4 regions of the Kitasatospora sp. NPDC018619 genome follow, and region 1 is predicted to be linked to each of the others. Evidence: riboswitches for the same ligand, from Rfam matches in the RefSeq annotation. Region 1 holds a riboswitch; each other region holds the start of a gene.

Region 1 (5,731 bases):
CCGACGGCGTCCGCCGGGAGGCCGAGTCGCTGCGCAAGAAGGTGCGGTCGCTGGAGAGCGACACCCGCCGGGCGCAGGCCGAGACCCGCCGGGTGGCCGGCGAGCTGGAGGCCGTGAAGGCGCAGGCCGCGGCCGAGCGCGGCGCGGCCGAGACCGAGGCGCGCCGGCTCCGGCACCGGGTCTCGGAGCTGGAGAACGCGGCCGAGCAGGGGCGCCGTTCGGCCCGTGAGGGGCGCAGCGTCGAGGACATGCGGCTGCGGCTGCTGCTGGACACCGTGCTCCAGTCGGCCCAGGGGCTCCAGCGGGAGCTGGCGCTGCCGGTCTCCCAGCTGCGCCCGGCGGACCTGGTGGAGGCGGTGGTGCCGGGGGCGGCCTCGCCGCACGACGTGGCCCGGCGCGGGCTGGCCGAGGACGATCCGGCGCTGCTGGACCAGCTGCTGGCGATCCCCCAGGTGCACCTCGTGGTGGACGGCTACAACGTGACCAAGACCGGCTATCCGACGCTGCCGCTGGAGCAGCAGCGGATCCGGCTGCTGGGCGGGCTGGCGATGCTGGCCCAGCGCACCCAGGCGGAGGTCACCTGCGTGTTCGACGGGCAGGACCTGGACGTCCCGGTGATCATGGCGCCTCCGCGCGGCGTCCGGGTGCGGTTCAGCCGGACCGGGGAGACGGCCGACGAGCTGATCCGCCGTCTGGTGCGGGCCGAGCCGCAGGGCCGTCCGGTGGTGGTGGTGTCCACCGACCGGGAGGTCGCGGAGGGCGTGCGGAAGGCGGGCGCGCGCCCCGTGGCGTCGGTGCTGCTGCTGAACCGGCTGGCCCGGCCCTGAGTCCGGCCGGACCGCGTGATGCCTGGTCAGCGCGGTGTCGGGGGGTTGTGCCGGTCCGGTGGAGTCAGTGTGCGGTGGCGGAGTTCATGCCATTGGGGGAGTGGCACAACGGATAGATCTTCACTAGGGTCTGGCGTCAAACCTATTTTCGGGAATCTCATCCCATCAGGTGAGTCCGATGGAAGAAGGAGCCGGTCCCTTGGCCTCCCACCGCCGTCCCAAGCAGCCGAGCCGCGCGCGGGTCTCCGTGCTCACCGCTGCCGCGGCGACCGCGGTCGCCCTCTCCGCCCAGGTGGCCGCGCACGCCGCGCCCCAGCCGAACACGTCGGACGTCAAGGCGCAGATCGACCAGCTCCAGGAGGAGCAGGAGCAGGCGGCCGAGAAGTACAACGGCGCCCAGGAGCGGGCCGGCCAGCTGCGCAAGCAGGCCGAGCAGCTGCAGGACCAGGTGGCCCGCGGCCAGGAGCAGATGACCCAGCTCCAGGGCGGCCTCGCCGAGGTCGCGGGCGAGCAGTACCGCACCGGCGGCATCGACCCGTCCGTCCAGCTGATGCTCTCCTCGGACCCGGCCGGCTACCTGGAGAAGGCCTCGTCCGTCCAGCAGGCCAGCGCCGGCCAGGCCGAGGCGCTCAAGGGCCTCCAGGACCAGCAGCGCCGGCTGGACCAGCAGAAGGCCGAGGCGGCCGCCGTGCTCGCCTCGCTGGACACCACCACCAAGGACCTGAACCAGGCCAAGGCGGACGTGAACGCCAAGCTGAAGGCCGCTCAGGACCTGCTGAACTCGCTGAGCGCCGCGGACCGCGCCGCGCTGCGGGCCCAGCAGGCGCAGGCCGACCGGGCCTCGCGCGGCAGCGACCGGGTCGACCTCAACAGCCTGCCGGCCGCCAGCGGCTACGCGGCCACGGCGGTGGCCAAGGCGATGGGCAAGCAGGGCTCGCCGTACGTGTGGGGGGCCACCGGGTCGACCACCTTCGACTGCTCGGGCCTGATGGTGTGGGCGTACGGCCAGGCGGGCGTCTCGCTGCCGCGCACCTCGCAGGAGCAGGGCCACTACGGCACCCGGGTGCCCTCGCTGGACCAGGCCCAGCCCGGCGACCTGGTGGTGTACGGCAACGACATGCACCACGTCGGGATGTACATCGGCAACGGCATGGTGGTCCACGCGCCGCACACCGGGGACGTGGTGAAGGTGATGAAGGCCGACGCGATGTCCATCAACACCATCCGCCGGGTCTGACGGCCCGACACGCCCGGGGGCTCCCGGCCGGGCCCTGTGAAAAGCGCCACCCCCGCTCGGGGGTGGCGTCGGGCTTTCCGGCCCCTGCCGACCACATGCTGAGAAGCGATCAGCCTTCTGTGCGGCAGTGGTCACCATCGGTCATTTTCACAAAGGAACTTGGGCAATCTTCAGTCTTTTTTCTGACAAGGATTTGAACGGATCACGGTTCAGTTACTAGGGTCATGCTCCGAACCACCGCACTGTCGATCGCCCAGCCAGGGTGGCGGCGGTGGTTACCGCCGAGTTCGCGAGGCAGCGGGGCAGGTCGAAGCGACTGCCCGACAGGGGAGCCCAGTGTTCGGGGGCGCTGCGGAGCGGAGCCGGGGAACCACGTTCCTCCGGGGTGAATCGGCGCCGGGTCGGCCGGTGAAACGGCCGTGAGGCGTCGTAGGGCATGCTTCCGGCCCGAACCCGTCAGCTCACCCGGTAGGCGGACGTAGGAAGAAGGAGTCCGCCTTCGTGGCGTCCCATCGTCGTCCCAAGCCCGCAGGACGGGCCCGCGTCTCGATCCTGACCGGTGTCGCCGCCGCGGCCGTCGCCCTGTCCGCGCAGGGTGCCCACGCCGACCCGCAGCCGACCAAGGAACAGGTCAAGGAGCAGGTCGACCAGCTCAACGAGCAGGCCGAGGTCGCGACCGAGGCCTACAACGGCGCCCAGGCCAAGCAGCAGGAGCTGGAGAAGCAGGTCTCCGGCCTCCAGGACCAGGTGGCGCGTCAGCAGGCGCAGGTCACCGAACTCCAGGGCGGCCTGGCCGAGATCGCCGGCGAGCAGTACCGCAACGGCGGGATATCGCCGACCGTCCAGCTGATGTTCTCGTCCACCCCGGACAGCTTCCTCAGCCAGGCCGGCGCGCTGAACCAGGCCGGCAGCACCCAGAAGGGCCAGCTGAAGGAGCTCCAGGAGCAGCAGCGCAAGCTCGACCAGGACCGCAACGAGGCCCAGGGCAAGCTCGCCGAGCTGGAGTCGACCACCCAGCAGCTGAAGGCCTCCAAGGACGAGGTCCAGGGCAAGCTGAAGGCGGCTCAGGACCTGTTCAACACCCTGACCGAGCAGGACCGCCAGGCGCTGCGCCAGGCCGAGGAGAAGGCCGCGGCCGACGCCAAGGCCAAGGCCGACGCCGCCCAGGCCCAGCAGCAGCAGGCCGACCGCGCCTCCCGCGACAACAGCCGCGGCACCCTCGCGGCCCCCACCACCACCGCCCCGGTGAAGGTGGCCGCCGGCAGCTCGCGCGGTGCCGCCGCCCTCTCGGCCGCGGCCTCCAAGATCGGCAGCCCGTACGTCTGGGGCGCCACCGGCCCGGGCTCCTTCGACTGCTCCGGCCTGATGGTCTGGGCGTACAACCAGGCCGGCGTGTCGCTGCCGCGCACCTCGCAGGCGCAGGCGGGGGCCGGCACCCGGATCGGTACGGACATCTCCCAGGCCCAGCCCGGCGACCTGCTGATCTTCTACAGCGACGCCCACCACGTCGGCATCTACGCGGGCAACGGCCAGGTGCTGCACGCCCCCAAGCCGGGTGCGTCGGTGCGCTACGAGGCGGTCACCAACATGCCGCTGACCTCCATCGTGCGGGTCTGACCCCCACGCGGACGCCTCCGGGCCCGGTCTTCCCCAGGGAAGGCCGGGCCTGCGGCTTTTCCGGCGGATCGGTCTGGTGTCCGATATGGGAGTGAATATTCGGGTCGGGAGGGGTTTGGACTCGCTTGCCCGGACTCGCTAACGTCTGCCACCGGACTCCCGCTCGACGGCCGCCCGCCCCGGTGCGGCGGCGGGGGCCGCGCCGCAGGATTGGAGCCGCTGCCGCCATGCCCGTGCACCGCCGTTCCCCACTGCTCGCCCGGGCGCTGGTGCTGACCGCGGCCGCCGCCACCGCGCTGGGCGCGGGCACCGCGGGCAGCGCCGAGGCCGCCCCCGCCAGCCCGGACCCGGCCGACCGCCAGGACGTCAAGACGCAGGTGGAGCAGCTGTACGACGAGGCCGAGCAGGCGTCCGAGAAGCTCAACGCGGCGCAGGAGGCCCAGCGCCGGCTCCAGGGCGAGACCACGATCCTCCAGGGCGAGATCGCCCTCGCCCAGGACCAGCTCAACGAGGTGCGCGGGGACCTGGCGACGGTGGCCGGGGCCGAGTACCGCGCCGGCGGGATGGCCCAGACCGCCCAGCTCATCCTCTCGACCGACCCGGCGGGCTACCTGGAGCGCGCCCGCTCCCAGGGCCAGGCCGCGGTGCGCCAGCAGGAGGCCCTGCACGAGCTGGTCACCCGGCAGCGCCGGCTCGACCAGCGCCGTGCCGAGGTGGTCGGCAAGCTCGCCGAGCTGGACGAGACCCGCCGCTCGATCGCCGACAGCAAGCAGCAGATCCAGCAGCGGCTGGCCCGGGCGCAGAAGCTGCTGAACGGCCTGGGCGCCGCCGAGCGGGCCCGGCTGACCGCCCAGGACGCCCGGGACGCCGAGCGGCGCGCCACCCGGGGCACCGACCGGCTGGACCTCGGCACCTCCGCGCCCGCCTCCGAGCGCGGGGCGGCCGCACTGGCCGCCGCGGTGCGGATGATCGGCTCCCCGTACGTCTACGGGGCCACCGGACCGAACGCGTTCGACTGCTCCGGTCTGATGTACTACAGCTGGCGGCAGGCCGGGGTGACCCTGCCGCGGACCTCGCAGGCCCAGGCGTACGCCGGGCAGCGGATCAGCCTGTCCGAAGCGAAACCGGGAGACCTGGTGATCTTCTACCGGGACATGCACCACGTCGGCATGTACGCCGGCGGCGGGGTGATCGTGCACGCCCCCCGCCCGGGCGCCAGGGTCCGCTACGAGAGCGTCACCGCCATGCCGGTCTCCGGGGTGGTCCGGCTCTGAGCACCCCGCCCTCCCCGCCCGCCGCCCCCACCGGGATACCCGGGCCCCGCCCGCGCCGCGCGCTGTCCCGGCGGGGCGCGCTGCTGCTCGCGGCCGGCGGGCTGGCCCAGCTGTCGCTGCCGCCGGCCGCCCCGGCGGCCCCCGCGGCCCGGGCGGCGGACCTGCGGGCCGAGGCGGCCGCCGCCCTGGCGGAGCGGGCGCGCTCGGCGCCGCCCTGGGCCGGGCTGCCGGTGGCCGAGGCGGGGTACCGCAACCTGGTGCTCGGCGCCGGCGGCGGCCCGCAGCGGCTGACCGCCGCCGCCGACCTGGCGGTGCGGATCGCCGGGTACGACGACGCCCCGGTGGTGTACCCGCGCCGGATCGACCTGGTGCGGGCCGGAGACGGCTGGCGGGTCGAGCACGAGGAGAGCGCCGGCGGGCCGCCCGCGCCGTGGGACTTCGGGCCGCTCCGGTCGGTGCCGGGCGCCCACTGCCTGGTGGTCGGCCCGGCCGCCGGGCCCGACCCGGCCGAGCTGGCCGCGGTGGGGGACCGGGCGGTGCCCGCCGTCAGCGAGGTCTGGGGCGACGCCTGGCCGGGGCGGCTGCTGCTGGAGCGGCCCGCCACCGGGGAGCAGTTCGCCCGGCTGCTGGAGGGCGACCCGGACGGCTGGACGGGCATGGCGGCGGTCACCGTCGCCGCCCCCGGCGCGCCCTGGCACACCCCGGCGGACCGGGTGCTGGTCAACCCGGAGGCGTACGGGCGGCTCAGCGGCTTCGGCCGCCAGGTGGTCGTCACC
Region 2 (5,731 bases), on a different contig from region 1:
GCACGAGGCCGCGCTGCTCACCCACTTCGCCGACGACCACGCCGAGGCGCTCCACCTCCTCACCCGGCTGCTCGACCCGGCCGTGCTCGCCCACGGCCCCGAGGTCCGCCCGCTCGCCCTGGACCGCCACGGCCTGGTGCTGCGCCTGGACCACCCGCACGGCCACCGCGACGTCCGCCTGGCCTTCCCCGAACCGGCCCGGGACACCGAGGACTTCGGCCACCGGATGCACGGGCTGCTGGCCGCCGCCCAGTACGGCCAGCCGGTGCGGCGCGGCTGAGCCCCGGGGCCGGGCCCGCCGTCAGCGCTCGACCGCGTCCTCCAGCACCACCCGCCCGATCCGTGCGTACAGCTCCGGCCGCCACCGGCGCACCGCGAGCGCCAGCCCCACCCCGCCCGCGAACACCCCGGTCACCAGGTACGGGATCAGCCGGAACAGCAGCGTGTGCGCCGCCGCCCCGGCCGCGGTGTCCTTGTTCAGCACCAGCAGCACCACGACCCCGGCCATCGCCACCCCGCCCACCAGCGGCGCGACCAGCGTCCGGAACCAGTGCGCCGTCTCCGGGTGCCGCCGGCGCACGTGGAAGTACCCCACCACGGCGAAGGAGCAGAGCGTCTGCACGACCAGGATCGCCATCGTCCCGAGCAGCGCCAGCAGCGTGTACAGGTGTGCGTACGGGTCCATCCCCGCCGCCAGGAACCCCGCCACCAGCCCCACCGCGATCACCGACTGCGCCACCGAGGCGACGTGCGGCGAGCCGTGCCGCGGGTGGGTGCGGCCGAGCGCCCGGTGCAGCAGCCCCTCCCGGCCGATCGCGTACAGGTACCGGGCCGCGCACTGGTGGAAGGCCATCGCGCAGGCGAACGAGCCGGTGACGACCAGCCACTGGAACACCGTCACCGCCCAGCCCCCGAGGTGCGCACCGAGCGGGTCGAAGAACAGGCTGTTGCCGTCCTCGCCCGGCACCGCGCCGCTCGCCACCGCGACCGCCCGCGCGGTCCCGTTGCCGGACACGATCATCCAGGACACGAACACGTAGAGCAGCCCGACCCCGAGCACCGAGACCATCGTCGCCCGCGGCACCACCCGCTTCGGGTCGCGGGACTCCTCGCCGTACATCGCGGTGGACTCGAAGCCCACCCAGGACCAGAACGCGAAGAACAGCCCGAGCCCGGCCGCGGCCGACCCCGAACCCCCCACGCCCTCCAGCGCGTTCAGCGGGCTCAGGGCCTGCGGCACCAGCCCGTCCGGCCCGCCGCCGGAGCACAGCACCGCCAGCGACACCGCACTCAGCACCCCGATCTCCAGCACCAGCGCGACGCCGAGCACCCCGGCCGTCAGGTGCAGGTCGAACCAGGCCGTCACCCCGATCACCGCCGCCCCGAACAGCGCGTACCAGCCCCAGCCCAGCTCCACCCCCAGCTGCGAGCGGACCAGCCCGCGCAGCGAGTACGCGAAGAAGCCGAGTGCCGAGGCCTCGGTGACGACGTACGCGAGCACCGCGAGCAGCCCCGAAGCCATCCCGACCACCCGGCCCAGCCCGTGCGAGACGTAGCCGTAGAACGCGCCGGCCGCGGTGATGTGCCGGGCCATCGCCACGTAGCCGACCGAGAACACCGTCAGCACCGCCGTCGCCACGATGTACGCGGCGGGCGCGCCCGCGCCGTTGCCCTGCCCGACGATGATCGGCAGGTTCCCGGTCATCGCGGTGATCGGGGCGGCGGTGGCGAGCGCCATGAACACCACGCCGACCAGGCCGACCGAGTCCGCCTTCAGCCGGTCGATGCCGCCCTCCTCCGGCCGCTCCCGCCCGGCCCGCTCCCCCGCCACGTCCCCGCTGCGCACCGCCATCCGGCCTCCTCGCCTCCCGGCCCCGCCCGGCCGCCGGACCGGCCGGGCGCCGGCCCGCCGCCAGCATGGCGCGCCGAAGGCCCCCGGCGGTCCGCCGACCGCCCGGCCCCGCAGAGGAGTTGACGCCGTGTTCGACACCTCGTACGGCCCGGCCGCGCCCTCCTCACGCCCGGAGCGGCCCCGGCGGCCGCCCGGAGCGGCCCGGAAACGCGAGCGGCCGGCCCGGCCGTACGAGAGGTCCCTCGTACGGCCGGGCCGGCCTGGGCGTGTCCCGCGCCCATGTCCGCCGTGCGGCGATCACCCGGTCGAGCGGTCACCCGACATGACCATCCCGGAGGATCGATTCGCTCCGCAGCAGCGGTGGTCGGTGAGTCCCCGGAGCTCAGCGGCCCCGAATCAGAGCGCCACGCCGTGCGCGCGCAGGAAGGTGACCGGGTTGATGTCCGAGCCGTACTCCGAGCCGTTGCGGATCTCGAAGTGCAGGTGCGGGCCGGTCACGTTGCCGGTGGCACCGGAGAGGCCGATCTGCTGGCCCACGGTGACGGTCTGACCGATCTTCACACCGATCGAGGAGAGGTGCGCGTACTCGGCGTAGTGGCCGTCGGCGAGCTTGATCTCGACCTCGTTGCCGTAGGCGCCGCCGTTGCCGGCCTTGACCACGACACCGTTGGCGACGGCGCGCAGCGGGGTGCCGGTGGAGGCGACGAAGTCCTGGCCGGTGTGGTGGCCGGAGGCCCACATCGAGCCGGCCACGCCGTAGGCGGTGCCGAGCTTCGGGTTGGCCAGCGGGGCGACGTAGCCGGAGGTGGCGGCGGCGACCGGAGTGGCGGTCACGGCCTGGGCCGGGGCGGCGACCTGGAGCTGGGTCTGGAGTTGCGCGGACGGCTTGGCGGCCTCGGTCTGCACCGGGGCCTGGGCCTGCGGCTTGGCGGCCTGGGCGGCCGGGGCGGCCGGCTTGGCGGGCTTCACCGGGGCCGCGGGCTTGGCGGCGGCGGCACCGGTGGACGGCGCGGCGGCGTGGCCCGGCAGCACGAGCTGCTGGCCCGGGAAGATCAGGTTCGGGTTGGCACCGACGACCGAGCGGTTCTGCTCGTACAGCGCGTGCCAGCCGCCCTCGACGTTCCTGGCGTCGGCGATCTTGGACAGGGTGTCGCCACCGACGACGCGGTAGCTCTCCTGCGCGGCCTGGGTGGCCTGGGCAGCCGGAGCGGCGGCCTGGGCGGCCGGCTTGGCGGCAGCGGTCTGCGCAGCCGGAGCGGCCGGGGCGGTGTGGGCCTGGGCGGTGACCGCGGTCACCAGCGGCAGGGCGAACGACACACCGGTGACGGCGGTGGCGATGCCGATGCGGGCGGCGCGGGGCAGGGCGATACGACGAGCCTGAGCAGGCATGGAATTTTCCTCTCCGACGCCTGCGAGGTGAGCTGTCGGGTTCGGGCTGGAGTTGCCCGGCCGCATGCGCGGCTTCACCCCTAGCCGGTCCTGGACGCCCGCGCCCTGAGGCGCGAACTCCGGTCCGGCGACTTACCTGTGGGTCCCCCGCTCCTGCCGTACAGAGTTCGTTTCGAACCACCGGGCAGCGGCAGGACTCGGCGTTCCACCCAGCGGATCCGTCCGGACTGGCCGGGCGGTCGCTGAACTAAAACCCATCCGTTCGGGTGAAGCAATGTCGATCTTTGAAAACGCAACGACCCCCTCTGCCGCCGTGACCCTCCGCAGGCCGGAGCGCACGATACGTACACAATCCATTCACCCCGCGCCACTGATCCACGACCCTGCGCCGAGATCGCCGACGCTGCGCAGCCGGCCACTCACGTACCGCCGATCCCCAACACGCCCACCGGTGACCCTTGTCACTCGCGCCCCGGCAGCGCAGGATTCGCCCGTGGCCACCTCCGAGGCCGGCACCCTGCGTCTGGGCACCGCGCAGGGTCGCTGGGTACTGATGGCGACGGTGCTCGGCTCCAGCATGGCGATGCTCGACGGCACCGTGGTCAACGTCGCCCTGCCCAGGATCGGCGCCGACCTCGGCGCCTCCCTGGCGTCCCTGCAATGGACCCTGAACGCCTATCTGCTCACCCTGGCGGGCCTGATCCTGCTCGGCGGCGCGCTCGGCGACCGGTACGGGCGGCGCAGGGTCTTCCTGATCGGCGTGGTCTGGTTCGCCGTCGCCTCCGCGGCCTGCGCCGCCGCGCCGGACATCCACGTGCTGATCGCCGCCCGTGCCGTCCAGGGCATCGGCGGGGCGCTGCTCACCCCGGGCTCGCTCGCCATGCTCCAGGCGGTCTTCCACCCCGACGACCGCTCGGCGGCGGTCGGCCTCTGGTCCGGCCTCGGCGGGGTGTCGGCGGCGGTCGGCCCCTTCCTGGGCGGCTGGCTGGTGGACGGCCCCGGCTGGCGCTGGATCTTCCTGCTGAACCTGCCGCTGGCCGCCGCCGTGATCGCGGTCGCCACCCGGTCGGTGCCGGAGAGCCGGGACGAGGGCGCCTCCGGCCGCTTCGACGTCCTCGGCGCCGTGCTCGCCGCCCTCGCCCTCGGCGCGATCACCTACGCGCTGACCGCGGCCGGCGAGGGCCTGTCCCCCGCGGTCTGGGTCAGCGGGGTGCTCGGCCTGGTGCTCGGCGCCGTCTTCGTGGCCGTCGAACGCCGCGCGCCCGAGCCGATGCTGCCGCTCGGGCTCTTCTCCTCCCGGCTGTTCACCGCGGTGAACCTGGTCACCCTGTGCGTGTACGCCGCGTTCAGCGGCGTCTTCTTCCTGCTGGTGGTCCAGCTCCAGATCGTGTCCGGGTTCTCACCCCTGGTCTCGGGCTTCGCGCTGGTGCCGATCACCGTGCTGATGCTGGCGCTGTCCGCGCGCGCCGGGCGCCTCGGCAAGCGGATCGGCCCGCGCCTGCCGCTGACGGTGGGCCCGCTGCTGTGCGCCACCGGGGTGCTGCTGATGCTGCGCGTCGGCACCGGCGCCTCGTACTGGGTGGACGTGCTGCCCGCCGTCGCGGTGATGGGCTGCGGGATGACACTGCTGGTCGCGCCGCTGACGGCGACGGTGCTGGCCGCCGTCGACGTCCGGCACGCGGGCATCGCGAGCGGGGTCAACAACGCCGCCGCCCGCGCGGCCGGGCTGCTCGCGGTGGCCGCCCTGCCGGCGCTGGCCGGGCTGAGCGGCGACGCCTACCGGGTGCCCTCCTCGGTCGACTCGGCGTTCCACACCGCGATGCTGATCTGCGCGGGCCTGCTGGTTGCCGGCGGACTGATCGCCCTCGGGACGGTCCGGGGCAACGTCCTGGCCCCCGAGGAGCAGCAGGTGGCCGAGCCGAACTGCGACTGGCCGTGCGGCCCCACCTCCCCGCCGCTCGACCCGGGCCACGTCCCCGCACGGCGCGAGGGCCCTGCCACCGGTCCGGCGGCAGGGCCCTCGATCGACGACTGACGAAACGTCAGAGGATGTCGCCCGGCGCGTACTTGGCCGCCTCCGGGTAGGCGGCCGCGACGGCCTCCACCTGGCGGACCACCTCGGCGACCTGGGCACCGGCGGCACCGGTGAAGGACAGCCGGTCGGCCAGCAGCGCGTCCAGCGCGGCCCGGTCCAGCGGGATCCGCTCGTCGGCGGCCAGCCGGTCCAGCAGCTCGTTCTCCCGGGCGCCCGCGCGCATCGCCAGCGCGGAGGCGACGGCGTGCTCCTTGATGACCTCGTGGCCGGTCTCCCGGCCGACGCCGGCCCGCACCGCACCCATCAGCACCTTGGTGGTGGCGAGGAACGGCAGGTAGCGGTCCAGCTCGGCCTCGATCACGGCGGGGAAGGCGCCGAACTCGTCGAGGACGGTCAGGAAGGTCTCCAGCAGGCCGTCGAAGGCGAAGAACGCGTCCGGCAGCGCGACCCGGCGC
Region 3 (5,731 bases), on a different contig from region 1:
CTTCGCCCGCTGGGCGGAGATCTCGGCGCGCTGGGAGATGAACTGCCGCGTCGGGTAGGCGAGGATCGCCACCAGTGAGCAGAGCACCAGGACGAGGACGGTCGCCCGGCTCGTGAACCGGGGCCGGGCCGCCAAGCCCGGGATCCTCCAGCCAGCCATCTCCCGTATCCCCTCCTGGTCGCGACGGTGCCCCGCCGACCACCCTACGGGGTGAACGGCGGGGCACCGGTCAGGCGTGCGCTACCGGGAGCGCTCAGCCCTCGTGCTTGAAGCGCGGGAAGGCGCCGCGGCCGGCGTACTCGGCGGCGTCGTCGAGGATCTCCTCGATGCGCAGCAGCTGGTTGTACTTGGCGACGCGCTCGGAGCGGGCCGGGGCGCCGGTCTTGATCTGGCCGCAGTTGGTGGCGACGGCGAGGTCGGCGATGGTGACGTCCTCGGTCTCGCCGGAGCGGTGCGACATCATGCAGCGGTAGCCGTTGCGCTGGGCCAGCTCGACGGCGTCCAGGGTCTCGGTCAGCGAACCGATCTGGTTCACCTTCACCAGCAGCGCGTTGGCGGTGCCGGTCTCGATGCCACGGGCCAGGCGGGCCGGGTTGGTGACGAACAGGTCGTCGCCGACCAGCTGGACCTTGTCGCCCAGCTTCTCGGTCATGGCCTTCCAGCCGTCCCAGTCCGACTCGTCCAGCGGGTCCTCGATGGAGACCAGCGGGTAGGCGGCGACCAGCTCGGCGTAGTACTCGATGAGCTCGGCGGAGGTGAGGCCCTTGCCCTCGAACTGGTAGGCGCCGTCCTCGTAGAACTCGGAGGAGGCGACGTCCAGGGCCAGCGCGACGTCACGGCCGGGCACGTAGCCGGCCTTCCGGATGGCCTCGACGATGAGGTCCAGCGCCTCGCGGTTGGAGTCCAGGTTCGGGGCGAAGCCGCCCTCGTCGCCCAGCCCGGTGGACAGGCCGCGCTCCTTCAGCACGCCCTTGAGCGTGTGGTAGACCTCGACGCCCCAGCGGACGGCCTCGGAGAAGGACTCCGCGCCGATCGGAGCGATCATGAACTCCTGGATGTCGACGTTGGAGTCCGCGTGCGACCCGCCGTTGAGGATGTTCATCATCGGGACCGGCAGGACGTGCGCGTTCGGGCCGCCCAGGTAGCGGAACAGCGGCAGGTCGCTGGCCTCGGAGGCGGCGTGCGCGACGGCCAGCGAGACGCCCAGGATGGCGTTGGCGCCGAGCGAGGACTTGTCCGGCGTGGCGTCCAGGTCCAGCATCGCCTGGTCGATCAGGCGCTGCTCGGTCGCGTCGTAGCCGACCAGCTCCGGGCCGATCTGCTCGATGACGGCCAGGACGGCCTTCTCGACGCCCTTGCCGAAGTAGCGGTTCTTGTCGCCGTCGCGCAGCTCCAGCGCCTCGAAGGCGCCGGTGGAGGCACCCGACGGGACAGCGGCACGACCCGTGCTGCCGTCGTCGAGGCCGACCTCGACCTCGACCGTGGGGTTGCCGCGGGAGTCGAGGATCTCACGGGCTACGACGACATCGATGGACGGCACGAGGCATCTCCTTGCGGAAGCAGGGTCCGGTCTGACGGTGGTGCTGTCAGCAGGACGATTGCGGAGTCGTTACGACCAGAGCCTAACCGCCCGGGCTCCCGGGGCCACGTCCGCCTCGGTCCCGTCTCAGCGTGTGGCCCCACTACCCACCGGTAGTTCACCTGCTTGTCCCAGCTTGTCCCACCGGAGCGGGCGAATGCGGACGAAGGGGACCGGTAGGGCCGGTCCCCTTCGGACGACGGGGTGGAGCGGCGCCGGCGCCGAGCGCCGTGGCGGGTGCTCCCGCGCCGGGCGCGGCGGCTCAGCCGAGGTGCAGCACCTGGCCGGGCATGATCAGGTTCGGGTTGCCGCCGACGGTGGCGCGGTTCCCCTCGTACAGCGCGTGCCAGCCGCCGGAGACGCCCTGCGCGGCGGCGATGGTCGACAGGGTGTCACCGGCGCGGACGGTGTAGTCGTGGCCGGTGGCCCGCGGGGCCTGCTGCGCGGCCTGCGGGGCGTACTGCGGCTGGGCGGCGGCCTGCGGGGCGTACTGCTGGTAGACGCTCTGGTGGCTGGTCCAGTACCAGGCGCCGTTGCTCTGGTACCAGTACACCTTGGCGTCGGCGTCCCAGCCGGCCTTGCCCGGGAAGCCCTGGGCCTGCGGGGCGGCCTGCTGGACCGGCTGCGCGGCGGGCTTCTGGGCGGCCGGCTTCGCGGCGGGCTTGGCGGCGGGCTTCTGCGCGGCGGGCTTCTCGGCCGGCTTGGCGGCCGGCTTCGGGGCCTGCTGCTTCGCGGCGGACTGCGGCTTGGCGTCCGAGGAGGTGTCGACCGCGGCCGGGGCGCCGCCCTTGGTCAGACCGGCCTTCTGGGAGCAGACCGGCCAGGCGCCCGGGCCCTGCGAGGCGAGCACCTTCTCGGCGACCGAGATCTGCTGGGCCTTGCTGGCCTGGTTGGCCTGCGCCGCGTAGGCGGTGCCGCCGTACGCCTTCCAGGTGCTGGAGGTGAACTGGAGGCCGCCGTAGAAGCCGTTGCCGGTGTTGATGCTCCAGTTGCCGCCGCTCTCGCACTGGGCGACGGCGTCCCAGGTGGAGGCCGGGGCGGCAGCGGCGCCGGTGGCGGTGAGGATCGGCATCGCGAGTCCGACGCCGGCCACACCGGCGACGGCGATGGCCTTCTCGGCCTGGGTACGACGACGGTGGCGGCCAGTTCCAACGAACAGCATGAAGAGGTCCCTCTCCGCACGCCTGCGAGGTGAGCTGTCGGGTTCGGACCGGGAGGTGGCCCGGCCGCCGTGCGCGGAGACGACTCCGCTCGGGCGGCTTCACCCCAAGCCGTGGGGAGACGGCAACAAACCTGGTTCCCCCGCCCCTGCCCAGGGTTCTGGTCGGTTTCCCGTGGCGCGGCGGGCAGGATTCGGCGTTCCGCGCACGGGGTCCGCAGCTGCGAACTCCAGGGAGAGTAGACAGATCATCAGACCGATCACAAGCTCATATCGTCGATATCACACCAGAATTACGGCCCGTGTCCGATCGCCTACCAACAGCGGCGTTATGTCCGGATTGATGGGCGTTCACACCCCTCCATCGGCGGTCGGCGACGTCCCGTCAGTGTCATCTCCACCCTCCGGGCGTGCCGGCGCAGCAGCTGCCGGAGGAGCGTGCGGGGAACGGCTCTCCGGACTGAATTCCACCGGGAGTTCCCGCAGTCCACGCATGATCAGTCCGCCGCGCCAGCGCAGGTTCCCGGGGCTTTCCGCCAGCCGCAGGTCGGGCAGCCGGGAAAGCAGCGTGGCCAGCGCCGCGCGCCCCTCCAGCCGGGCGAGCGGAGCGCCGATGCAGTAGTGGATGCCGTGCCCGAACCCCAGGTGGGGGTTGTCCTTCCGGGCCAGGTCCAGGGTGTTCTCCGCCGCGAACCGGGCCGGATCGCGGTTCGCCGCCGCCAGCACCACCAGCACCGGGTCCCCGACCGGGATGTCCACCCCGCCGATGGTCAGCGGCCGGGTGGCGAAGCGCCAGGTCGCCATCTCCACCGGCCCGTCGTAGCGCAGGAGTTCCTCGATCCCGGTCTCCAGCAGCCCGCTCTCGCCGCGCACCACCGACTCCTGGAGCAGCCGGCGCTGCTGCGGGTCGCGCAGCAGCGCGTACGTCCCGTTGCCGATCAGGTTCACGGTGGTCTCGAAGCCGGCGAACAGGAGGATGAAGGCCATCGCGGCGGCCTCGTTCTCGGTCAGGTGCTCGCCGTGGTCGCTCGCCCGGATCAGGCCCGAGATCAGGTCGTCCCCGAGGTCCGCACGCTTGCGGTGGATCAGCTCCAGCAGGTACGCCCGCATCCGCTTCACCGCCCGCCCCACGCCGCCGCGTTGACCGCCGCCGTGTCCCGGCTTCGTGTGCCGCAGCATCATCCCGGCCCAGTCCCGGAAGTCGTCCTGGTCCTCGGCCGGCACCCCGAGCAGGTCGCAGATCGCGTAGATGGGGAGCGGGAAGGCGAACTCGTGGATCAGGTCCGCCGAGCCGCGCTGCGCGAAGCCGTCGATCAACCGGTCGGTGAGCTGCTGCACCCGCGGCTCGAACTCGGCCACCCGGCGCGGGGTGAACGCCTTCGACACCAGCCGGCGCAGCCGGGTGTGGTCCGGCGGGTCGATGTTCAGCAGGTGGGTCATCAGGTCCGCCTGCCGCTCCCCGGGGATGCCCACCCGGCCGGTGCGGTGCGCCTGCTCGCTGTGGTGCGCCGGGTTCTTCGACAGCCGGCTGTCCGCGAGCGCCTGCCGGGCGTCGGCGTACCTCGTCACCAGCCAGGCCTCCACCCCGCTCGGCAGGGTGGTCCGGTGCACCGGGGCGTGCTCGCGCAGCCACGCGTAGGCGGGGTACGGATCGGCGGCGAACTCCCAGGTGAACAGCTGTGGGGCACAGGCGTCGGACGGCGCTGCGGCGGGCCGGGCGGGGTGGGGCTGAGCTGGCATGGGACCGACCGTATCCGGTGCGGCGGGCGGGGCCCGCCTCCGGCGGAGCGCGGCCGGGCGCGGGCCGGGGAAGGGGCGGTGCGCGGGCGGGATCCAGCCGGTGCGCGGACGGAATGCGAGCGGTGCGCCAACACCCCGTGGACGGCCCGTGGCCGGTCCGTGGACGGGTCTTGGCCGACTCTTGGCCGCGGAGTGGGCGTGAGCCTGGTCACCTGAGGGGTAACCCCTGTTGCGGAGGGTCAGGACGTGCCTACGATCCTCCGCAGTACGCGTGGGCGCCGGTGCGGTGTCGCCCACAGGGAGGAGCAGGCCATGCGGGTCAGCGGGTCAGTCGTCGTCATCGCGGTCCTCGACGGCGGGTCGGGCGCGGGCCTCGCCCGCCGGTTCGCCGCCGCCGGCGCCGCCGGGATGCTGGTCGCCGACCAGCACGTGGGCATCGCCGAGGACCTCGCCGCCGAACTCGACCGCCCGGGCTGCCCCGTCGTCGGCGTCTGCGGCGACATCCGCCGCCCCAGCGACGTCGCCGCCCTCGTGGACACCGCCGAGAAGCACCTCGGGCCGATCGACCTGTTCGCCGTGGCCGGCCCGGCCGGCGAGCGGGTCGTCTCGCTGGCCGACCTGCCCGACCACCTCGACCTGGAGCGGCTCGCCGAGCTCGTCGTCCTCATCGGCGAGGCCATCGGCGAGCTCGTCCCGCCGCAGCGGCACCCGGAGCGCGCCGCCACGGCGGCCTGACCACCTACTCCCCGCCCGGACCGCCCTGCGGCCCGAGGCCCTCGGCCGCGCGCACCGCGTCCCGGTAGCCGCGCGCGGCCGCCCGCAGCGCGGCGTCCACGTCCACCCCGGCGCCGTGCGCCCGCTGCACCACCGCGAGCAGCAGCCGGCCCGCCGAGTCGGCGGTCAGCTCGTCCGGCAGCCGGTACGCCTCGTCCGGCACCCCCGTGAAGCCCGCCCGGCGCACCCGGGACACCAGCTTCGCCGCGTACGCCAGCGAGGGCAGCGCCGCCGGCACGCCGTCCACCACCGACTCGCGGTCCGCCTTCTCGGCCGCCTTCAGCTGCTCCCAGTTCGCCTCCGCGTCGGCCGCGCCCCCGACCTCGACGTCGCCGAACACGTGCGGGTGCCGGTACATCAGCTTCTCGACGATGTCCCCCGCCACGTCGTCCACGGTGAACGGATCGGTCGGGTGCTCCTCGGCGATCCGGGAGTGGAAGAACACCTGGAACAGGACGTCGCCCAGCTCCTCGCGCAGC
Region 4 (5,731 bases), on a different contig from region 1:
CAGCTCACCGGCCGGATCGACCACGCCGTAGCGCTCGTGCGCCCAGTCCGGCAGCCCGTGCGAGGCGGTCAGCCGGAGCATCCCGGCGGAGTCCAGCAGGTAGAGCGCGGAGCCCTCGCCGGTGATCCAGGCCGGGCCCTCCGCCAGGACGGTGCCGAGCAGCTCGGCGGCGCTGGTGCAGCCGAGCAGCAGGCGCACGCAGCGCATCGCACTGCGGGCGGGCGGACTGCCGGCGGGCTCCAGGGGCACTGACCCTTGATACCCCATTTCCCCACCGGGCGACGGCGCCCCGCCCCGCCGCACCGGCCCCGCACGCCCCGCCCCGCCGTCCGCCGGCCCGCACCGCGGACCGGCCGGCCGACCGGACGGGCCGCTACGCGGGCCAGCCGCGCAGGCCGGCGGTGAGGGTGGCGACCAGGCGGTCGTGGGTGGTGGCGAGGTCCTCGGCGAGCTGGAAGGCGCCGGCCGCGGTGAGGGAGGCGAAGCCGTGGGCGACGGAGCGGACGGTGCGGGCGGCGTGGATCGCCTCGGAGCCGTCGAGGCCGTACTCCCGCAGGACGGCGATGATCACGCCGACCAGCCGGGCGCCCGCGCGGGCCAGGTCGTCGTCGGGCTGCGGGGCCTGGGGGAGCGCGTGGTAGCGGTGCGGGTGCTCGGTGGCGTACGCGTGGTAGGCGCGCAGCAGGGCGGCGACGGCGTCGTCCCCGCTGCGCCCGACGGCCGCCTCGGCCAGCCGGTCGGCGAGGTCCCCGGTGACCCGGACGGCGACCAGCCGCCGCAGTTCGGCGAGGCCGCCGCTGACGTGCTTGTAGAGCGAGGGCGTGGCGACCCCGGCCCGGGCGGCGACGGAGGCCAGCGTGAGGGCCTCGGCGCCCTGTTCGTCGATGAGGGCGAGGGCGTGGTCGACGACCTGGTCGGGGGTCAGTCCTACGCGGGGCATGGGTTCGGGCTCTCCGTACGGATGAAGGCGGGCGGGGCGGTGCGGGGGCCGGGGCTCAGCCGAGCCCGGCGAGGAACGGCAGCAGGGCGTCCGCGGTGGCCGCCGGGTTGTCGGCCATCGGGTAGTGCCCGGACCCCTCGATCATCGCCTTCCGGGCGCCGAGTGCGGCGGCCTGCCGGTCGGCGACCAGCTCCGGCTTCGGGAAGTCGGGGTCCCTGTCGCCCATGACCACCAGCGCCGGGCAGCGCACCGCGGCGGTCCAGCCGACCGGGGCCGAGTCGCCGCGGACGTACCCGCGGGTGGCGGCCTTCCGCCCCGGGGTGCGCAGGGCGGCGACCAGTCCGTCCACGTACGCGTCGAAGTCGGCGGGCTTGGCGCCGGGGAAGGCCATCCGGCGCAGGTAGAAGCCCCAGGCGGCCGGCCAGTGGACGAGGGCGGTGCCGAGCAGGGCCAGGGCGCCGCGCATCAGGGCGCCCGGCGGCGGGTTCTCGACGAAGGCGTCGATCAGGACGATCCCGGCGACCCGCTCGGGCGCGTCCGCGGCGGCCCGGACGACGCTCGCCCCGGTGTACGAGTTCCCGGCGAGGACGGCGCGCTCGATGCCGAGGTGGTCCAGCAGGGCGAGCACGTCCCCGGCGACGGCGGCCGGGCCGTAGTCGTCCCAGGCGATCGAGGACTCGCCGAAGCCCCGCAGGTCCATGGTGACGACGCGGTGGCCGGCGGCGACGAGCAGCGGGCGCAGGTGCCGGTACGCGGCCCGGCTGTCGAGCATGCCCGGGAGCAGGACGACGGCGGCGCCGTCGCCCTGCCGGGTGTCGTCGAAGGCGATCCGGCCGCCGGGAACGGTCAGGTACCGGGTGGTCGGGGTGACGGTGCCGTTCATGGGGGTCCTCCTCGGGCCGCCGGTGCGGGCATCGGCGCTACTGTTGATAGCCATCAAGCTAAGGCTAATAGCCTTAGCCGTCAAGTGCTCGGCGGTCCGGTGCGGCGGTCCCGGCCCGGCGGCCCGGGTCCGTCGGGGAGGGCGCGGTCGGGGAGGGCGCGGGGGCGGTCAGACCCCCTCGACCCTGTACGGGTCGTGCTCGCTGAGCAGCTTCTCCAGCCGGGCCTGGTCCACCCGGGTGACCATCTCGTTGGACTCCTGCCGGTCCCGGACCACCTTCGCCAGCGTGAACGCGGAGGTGACGGTGTAGAGGAGGCCGATCCCGAGGAAGGCCCGGGTCCACCCGCCGACCGGCAGGTAGGCGATCCCGGCGGCGAGGGCGATGCCCGACAGGGTGAAGGACAGGACGGCCTGGACGAAGTACGCGGCCGTCGTGCGGGACTGCATCGGTGCGCTCATGGCGTCAGGATGCGGCCGGGGGGCCGGGCCGCACATGAGTAGCCGTACTCAGGTGCGGCCGTGCATGAGGGGCCGTTCGTTGACGTCCGGTCACCTGCCGCCGCGCTGCTCCGAACGGATGGCTTGGAATCAGCGCCTCCTAGGATTAACGTTTGATAACGCAGCGCGGTCGTCAACGCCGTAACCAGACGGCACCGTGCGCCGTCGCCTAATCCCGACGACCGGCCTCCCGGCCGGTCAGGGAGCCGGGGAACCACGTTTCCTGGGGTGAATCGGCGGGGCTCCGGCCCGGCCGTAGGAGACCTTCCTGCTCCGAACCCGTCAGCTAACCCGGTAGGCGCGAAGGAAGGAAAGGAGCGCGCCTCCGTGGCGTCGACGCACACCCCGGCACACCCGGCCGGCCCCGCAGCCGGTACCCGGCTCCTCGACCACCCCGGCCCGGGCGGCCCCGAGGCCCTCGGCCCGGAGGCCTTCGCCGAGGAAGCCGAGGCCAACCGCCACCGGTTGCCGCGTCAGACCCGCGGCGCCTCCCCGCTGCTCGGCGTCACCGCCGTCGCCGCCACCCTGGGCGCCACCGGATTCGCCTCGGCGACCCCGGCCGCCGCCCCCGCGATCGAGGCCCCGGACGAGGCCCCCGTGGCCCTCTCCGCCGACCCGGGCCTGGCCCTCGCCGCCCGCATCCAGCACCAGGCCGACAGCCAGCGCACCGCCGCCGAGGAGACCGCCCGGCTCCAGGCCGCCCAGGAGGCGGAGGCCAAGGCCGCCGCCAAGGAGGCCGAGGCCAAGCGTGCCGCCGAGGAGGCCGAGCGGGCCAAGGCCGCCGCACTCACCCTCCCGGTGACGGACTACCGGCTGTCCGCCCACTACGGCCAGAGCGCCCGCTACTGGGCGCACCTGCACACCGGCCTGGACTTCGCCGCCGACACCGGCACCCCGGTCCTCGCGCTCGGCCAGGGCACCATCACCTCGGCCGGCTGGGCCGGCTCGTACGGCTACCGGATCGTCGAGACCCTGCCCGACGGCACCGAGATCTGGTACTGCCACCTCTCCGCCATCACCAAGGGCTCCGGCAAGGTCGCGGCGGGCCAGCAGATCGGCAAGGTCGGCGCGACCGGCAACGTCACCGGCCCGCACCTGCACATGGAGGTCCGCCCCGGCGGCGGCGCCCCGGTCGACCCGGAGCCCTGGCTCCAGCAGCGCGGCCTCAACCCCTGAGGCAGGAGCCCCCGGGACGGGCACCCGTGAGGCCGGGCCCTCGGGCCCTCGGGCCTTCAGGCCTCAGGACCGACGCCCCGACGCGCCCGCGAAGGCCCCCGGCCCGGAGCACCGGCTCCCGGCCGGGGGCCTTCGCACGGCGCCTCAGTCCCCGGCGGGCAGCTGCGCCAGGTACGCCTCGATCTCCTCCTGCCCCGGCTCCGGCGCCAGCTCGGGGAACTCCGTCACCAGCAGCCGCGGCAGCCCCGGCACCGTCCAGTCGCCGAACAGGTCCAGCGCCGCGTCGGCGGCCGCCTCCTCGAACCGCTCGAAGTCCCCGGCCAGCTCCTCGGGCATCGGCCGGCCCAGCGCGGTCAGCTCGGCCAGGTTGCGGTAGCTGCGCCGCATCAGGCCCTGCTCCAGCAGCCGCCGCGCGCCGTCCGTGGCCATCCCGACCGCCAGCACCCGGCCCGGGCCCCAGCCCTGCTCGTCCGGCTCGTCCAGCCAGCCGGCCGGCACCAGCGCCTCGTACGCGGCCGGTCGCTCCTCCGCCGGGAGCTCCCCGAAGCCGGCCAGCCAGTCCCGCACCGCCGCCGTGTCCGTCACGTCCACCCCGTGGGCGTGCAGCAGCACCGCGTACAGCCGGGGCCAGGTGACCAGGTCGGCGCGGCGCAGCAGCCCGGCGGCGACCTCGCCCTGCCACTCGGCCTCCGCGTGCAGCCGCTCCTGGCGCTTGGCGTTCAGCCGCCGGGCCGCCCGCTGGTGGTCGATCAGCAGCCGGACGGCGTCGCCGTAGGCGAGCGGGTCCTCCTCGGGCGCGGGTTGGACGTACAGGTGGAGCCGCTCGTACAGCAGGTGCTCCACCGCGTCGGAGGTCAGTTCGGGCCAGCCGTCGTGCATCCTGCCCTCGCCCAGCTCCAGCAGCGCCAGCACCGCGCGCAGCGGCCCCTCGGCCACCGGCGCGCGGCCCTGCTCGGCCGCCCAGGCGAGCAGGTCGGCGGCCTTGGTGCGCGGGGCGAGCCGCAGGTCATCGTCGTTCATGGTCCGAACGGTAGTCGCCGGGCGGGGGGTAGGGTCGCCGACCATGGTCCCCGTACGTCTCACCGGCCCGCGACTGGCCCTGCGCGAGTACCACCACACCGAGGAGGAGGTGGACGCGCTGCACGCGCTGTTCGGGGACCGGGAGGTCACCCGCCGCCTGCCCTTCGGCCCCGGCAGCCGGGAGGAGTGCGCCGACCAGCTGGAGCTGTACGTGGAGGAGGCGCTGGCCGAGGAGCGGGACACCTACCGGCTCGCCGTCACCAGGCTCGCCGACGCCGAGGAGCCGGCCGGGGCGAGGCCGGTCGGGCAGGCCTCGCTCACCCTCGAAGGGCACCGCGCCGCCGGGATCGGGTGCGTGCTGGCCCGAGGGGCGTGGGGCCGGGGCTACGCGCGCGAGACCGTCGGCCTGCTCTGCGGCTTCGCCTTCGGCGCGCTGGACCTGCACCGGCTGTCCGCCCGGGTCCGGGTGGACAACACCGCCTCCGTCCGGGTGCTCACCGGCCTGGGCTTCCGGCTGGAGGGGCGGCTGCGGCACGACGGGTTCAAGGACGGCGCGTGGTGGGACTCCTCCCTCTACGGGCTGCTCGCCGACGAGTGGCCGGGCCCGGCCGCCCGCGGGGAGGGGGGTTAACCCCACCCCCGATCCGCCAGGCCTCCGGATCACGCCCGGCCGGCGCGTCCACCAGACTGGACCCCGTCAGCGGGACGAACGAACGCCAGAACGAGGGGCCGGGGGCCGGGAGCATGAGCAGCAGCCGCAGCACGGAGGACCGGGAGTGGGACGTCCTGGGCGGTCACGGGAGCGGCCCGTACCCCGCCCGGGCCCGCCGGACCGAGCGGCGGCCGGCCCTGTGGCGGACGCCGTTCTCGGCGTACTACTACCGCGAGGTCGGCTACGCGCTCAGCGGCCTGCCGGTGGCGATCGCCGGGTTCGCCGTCTCGATCACCATGTTCTGCTTCGGCCTCGGCACCTTCGTCACCGTCCTCGGCCTGCCCGTGCTGGGCGCCCTGACCAGCCTGGCTCGCGGCTTCGGCCGGCTGGAGCGGGCCCGGGTGCGCGGCATGCTGGCCCTGGACGTCCCGGGCCCGGAGCCGGTGCGCCAGGTCCGCCCCGGTACCTGGGGCGCGATCACCGCGCGGCTGGCGGACGCGGCGGGCTGGAAGGCCGTGCTGTACCAGGTGGTGATGTTCCCGTGGGCGGTGCTCAGCTTCGC

The links. A riboswitch is a leader RNA that binds a small molecule or an ion and turns the genes downstream of it on or off. The one in region 1 is predicted to bind cyclic di-AMP.
Region 2: it holds a riboswitch for cyclic di-AMP, as region 1 does, so the genes downstream of both, ACH5AR_RS18845 (peptidoglycan DD-metalloendopeptidase family protein) here and ACH5AR_RS14750 (NlpC/P60 family protein) in region 1, are expected to answer to the same signal.
Region 3: it holds a riboswitch for cyclic di-AMP, as region 1 does, so the genes downstream of both, ACH5AR_RS24785 (transglycosylase family protein) here and ACH5AR_RS14750 (NlpC/P60 family protein) in region 1, are expected to answer to the same signal.
Region 4: it holds a riboswitch for cyclic di-AMP, as region 1 does, so the genes downstream of both, ACH5AR_RS09165 (M23 family metallopeptidase) here and ACH5AR_RS14750 (NlpC/P60 family protein) in region 1, are expected to answer to the same signal.

Annotation. Positions count from the first base shown of each region.
Region 1 is NZ_JBISAI010000008.1:113,342-119,072, forward strand. It holds gene ACH5AR_RS14740 (NYN domain-containing protein) at 1-827, shown strand, start outside; gene ACH5AR_RS14745 (NlpC/P60 family protein) at 1,027-2,064, shown strand; cyclic di-AMP (ydaO/yuaA leader) riboswitch at 2,402-2,555, shown strand; gene ACH5AR_RS14750 (NlpC/P60 family protein) at 2,566-3,681, shown strand; gene ACH5AR_RS14755 (NlpC/P60 family protein) at 3,909-4,955, shown strand; gene ACH5AR_RS14760 (hypothetical protein) at 5,186-5,731, shown strand, end outside.
Region 2 is NZ_JBISAI010000011.1:37,698-43,428, reverse strand. It holds gene ACH5AR_RS18855 (DUF2470 domain-containing protein) at 1-280, shown strand, start outside; gene ACH5AR_RS18850 (APC family permease) at 302-1,852, opposite strand; gene ACH5AR_RS18845 (peptidoglycan DD-metalloendopeptidase family protein) at 2,249-3,241, opposite strand; cyclic di-AMP (ydaO/yuaA leader) riboswitch at 3,244-3,444, opposite strand; gene ACH5AR_RS18840 (MFS transporter) at 3,795-5,276, shown strand; gene purB (adenylosuccinate lyase) at 5,284-5,731, opposite strand, start outside.
Region 3 is NZ_JBISAI010000016.1:79,044-84,774, forward strand. It holds gene ACH5AR_RS24775 (septum formation initiator family protein) at 1-159, opposite strand, end outside; gene eno (phosphopyruvate hydratase) at 254-1,540, opposite strand; gene ACH5AR_RS24785 (transglycosylase family protein) at 1,842-2,741, opposite strand; cyclic di-AMP (ydaO/yuaA leader) riboswitch at 2,747-2,915, opposite strand; gene ACH5AR_RS24790 (cytochrome P450) at 3,090-4,478, opposite strand; gene ACH5AR_RS24795 (SDR family NAD(P)-dependent oxidoreductase) at 4,791-5,213, shown strand; gene ACH5AR_RS24800 (MazG family protein) at 5,218-5,731, opposite strand, start outside.
Region 4 is NZ_JBISAI010000004.1:428,007-433,737, forward strand. It holds gene ACH5AR_RS09145 (SpoIIE family protein phosphatase) at 1-249, opposite strand, end outside; gene ACH5AR_RS09150 (TetR/AcrR family transcriptional regulator) at 374-940, opposite strand; gene ACH5AR_RS09155 (alpha/beta fold hydrolase) at 996-1,823, opposite strand; gene ACH5AR_RS09160 (YiaA/YiaB family inner membrane protein) at 1,992-2,282, opposite strand; cyclic di-AMP (ydaO/yuaA leader) riboswitch at 2,478-2,636, shown strand; gene ACH5AR_RS09165 (M23 family metallopeptidase) at 2,649-3,497, shown strand; gene ACH5AR_RS09170 (hypothetical protein) at 3,642-4,517, opposite strand; gene ACH5AR_RS09175 (GNAT family N-acetyltransferase) at 4,561-5,148, shown strand; gene ACH5AR_RS09180 (sensor domain-containing protein) at 5,262-5,731, shown strand, end outside.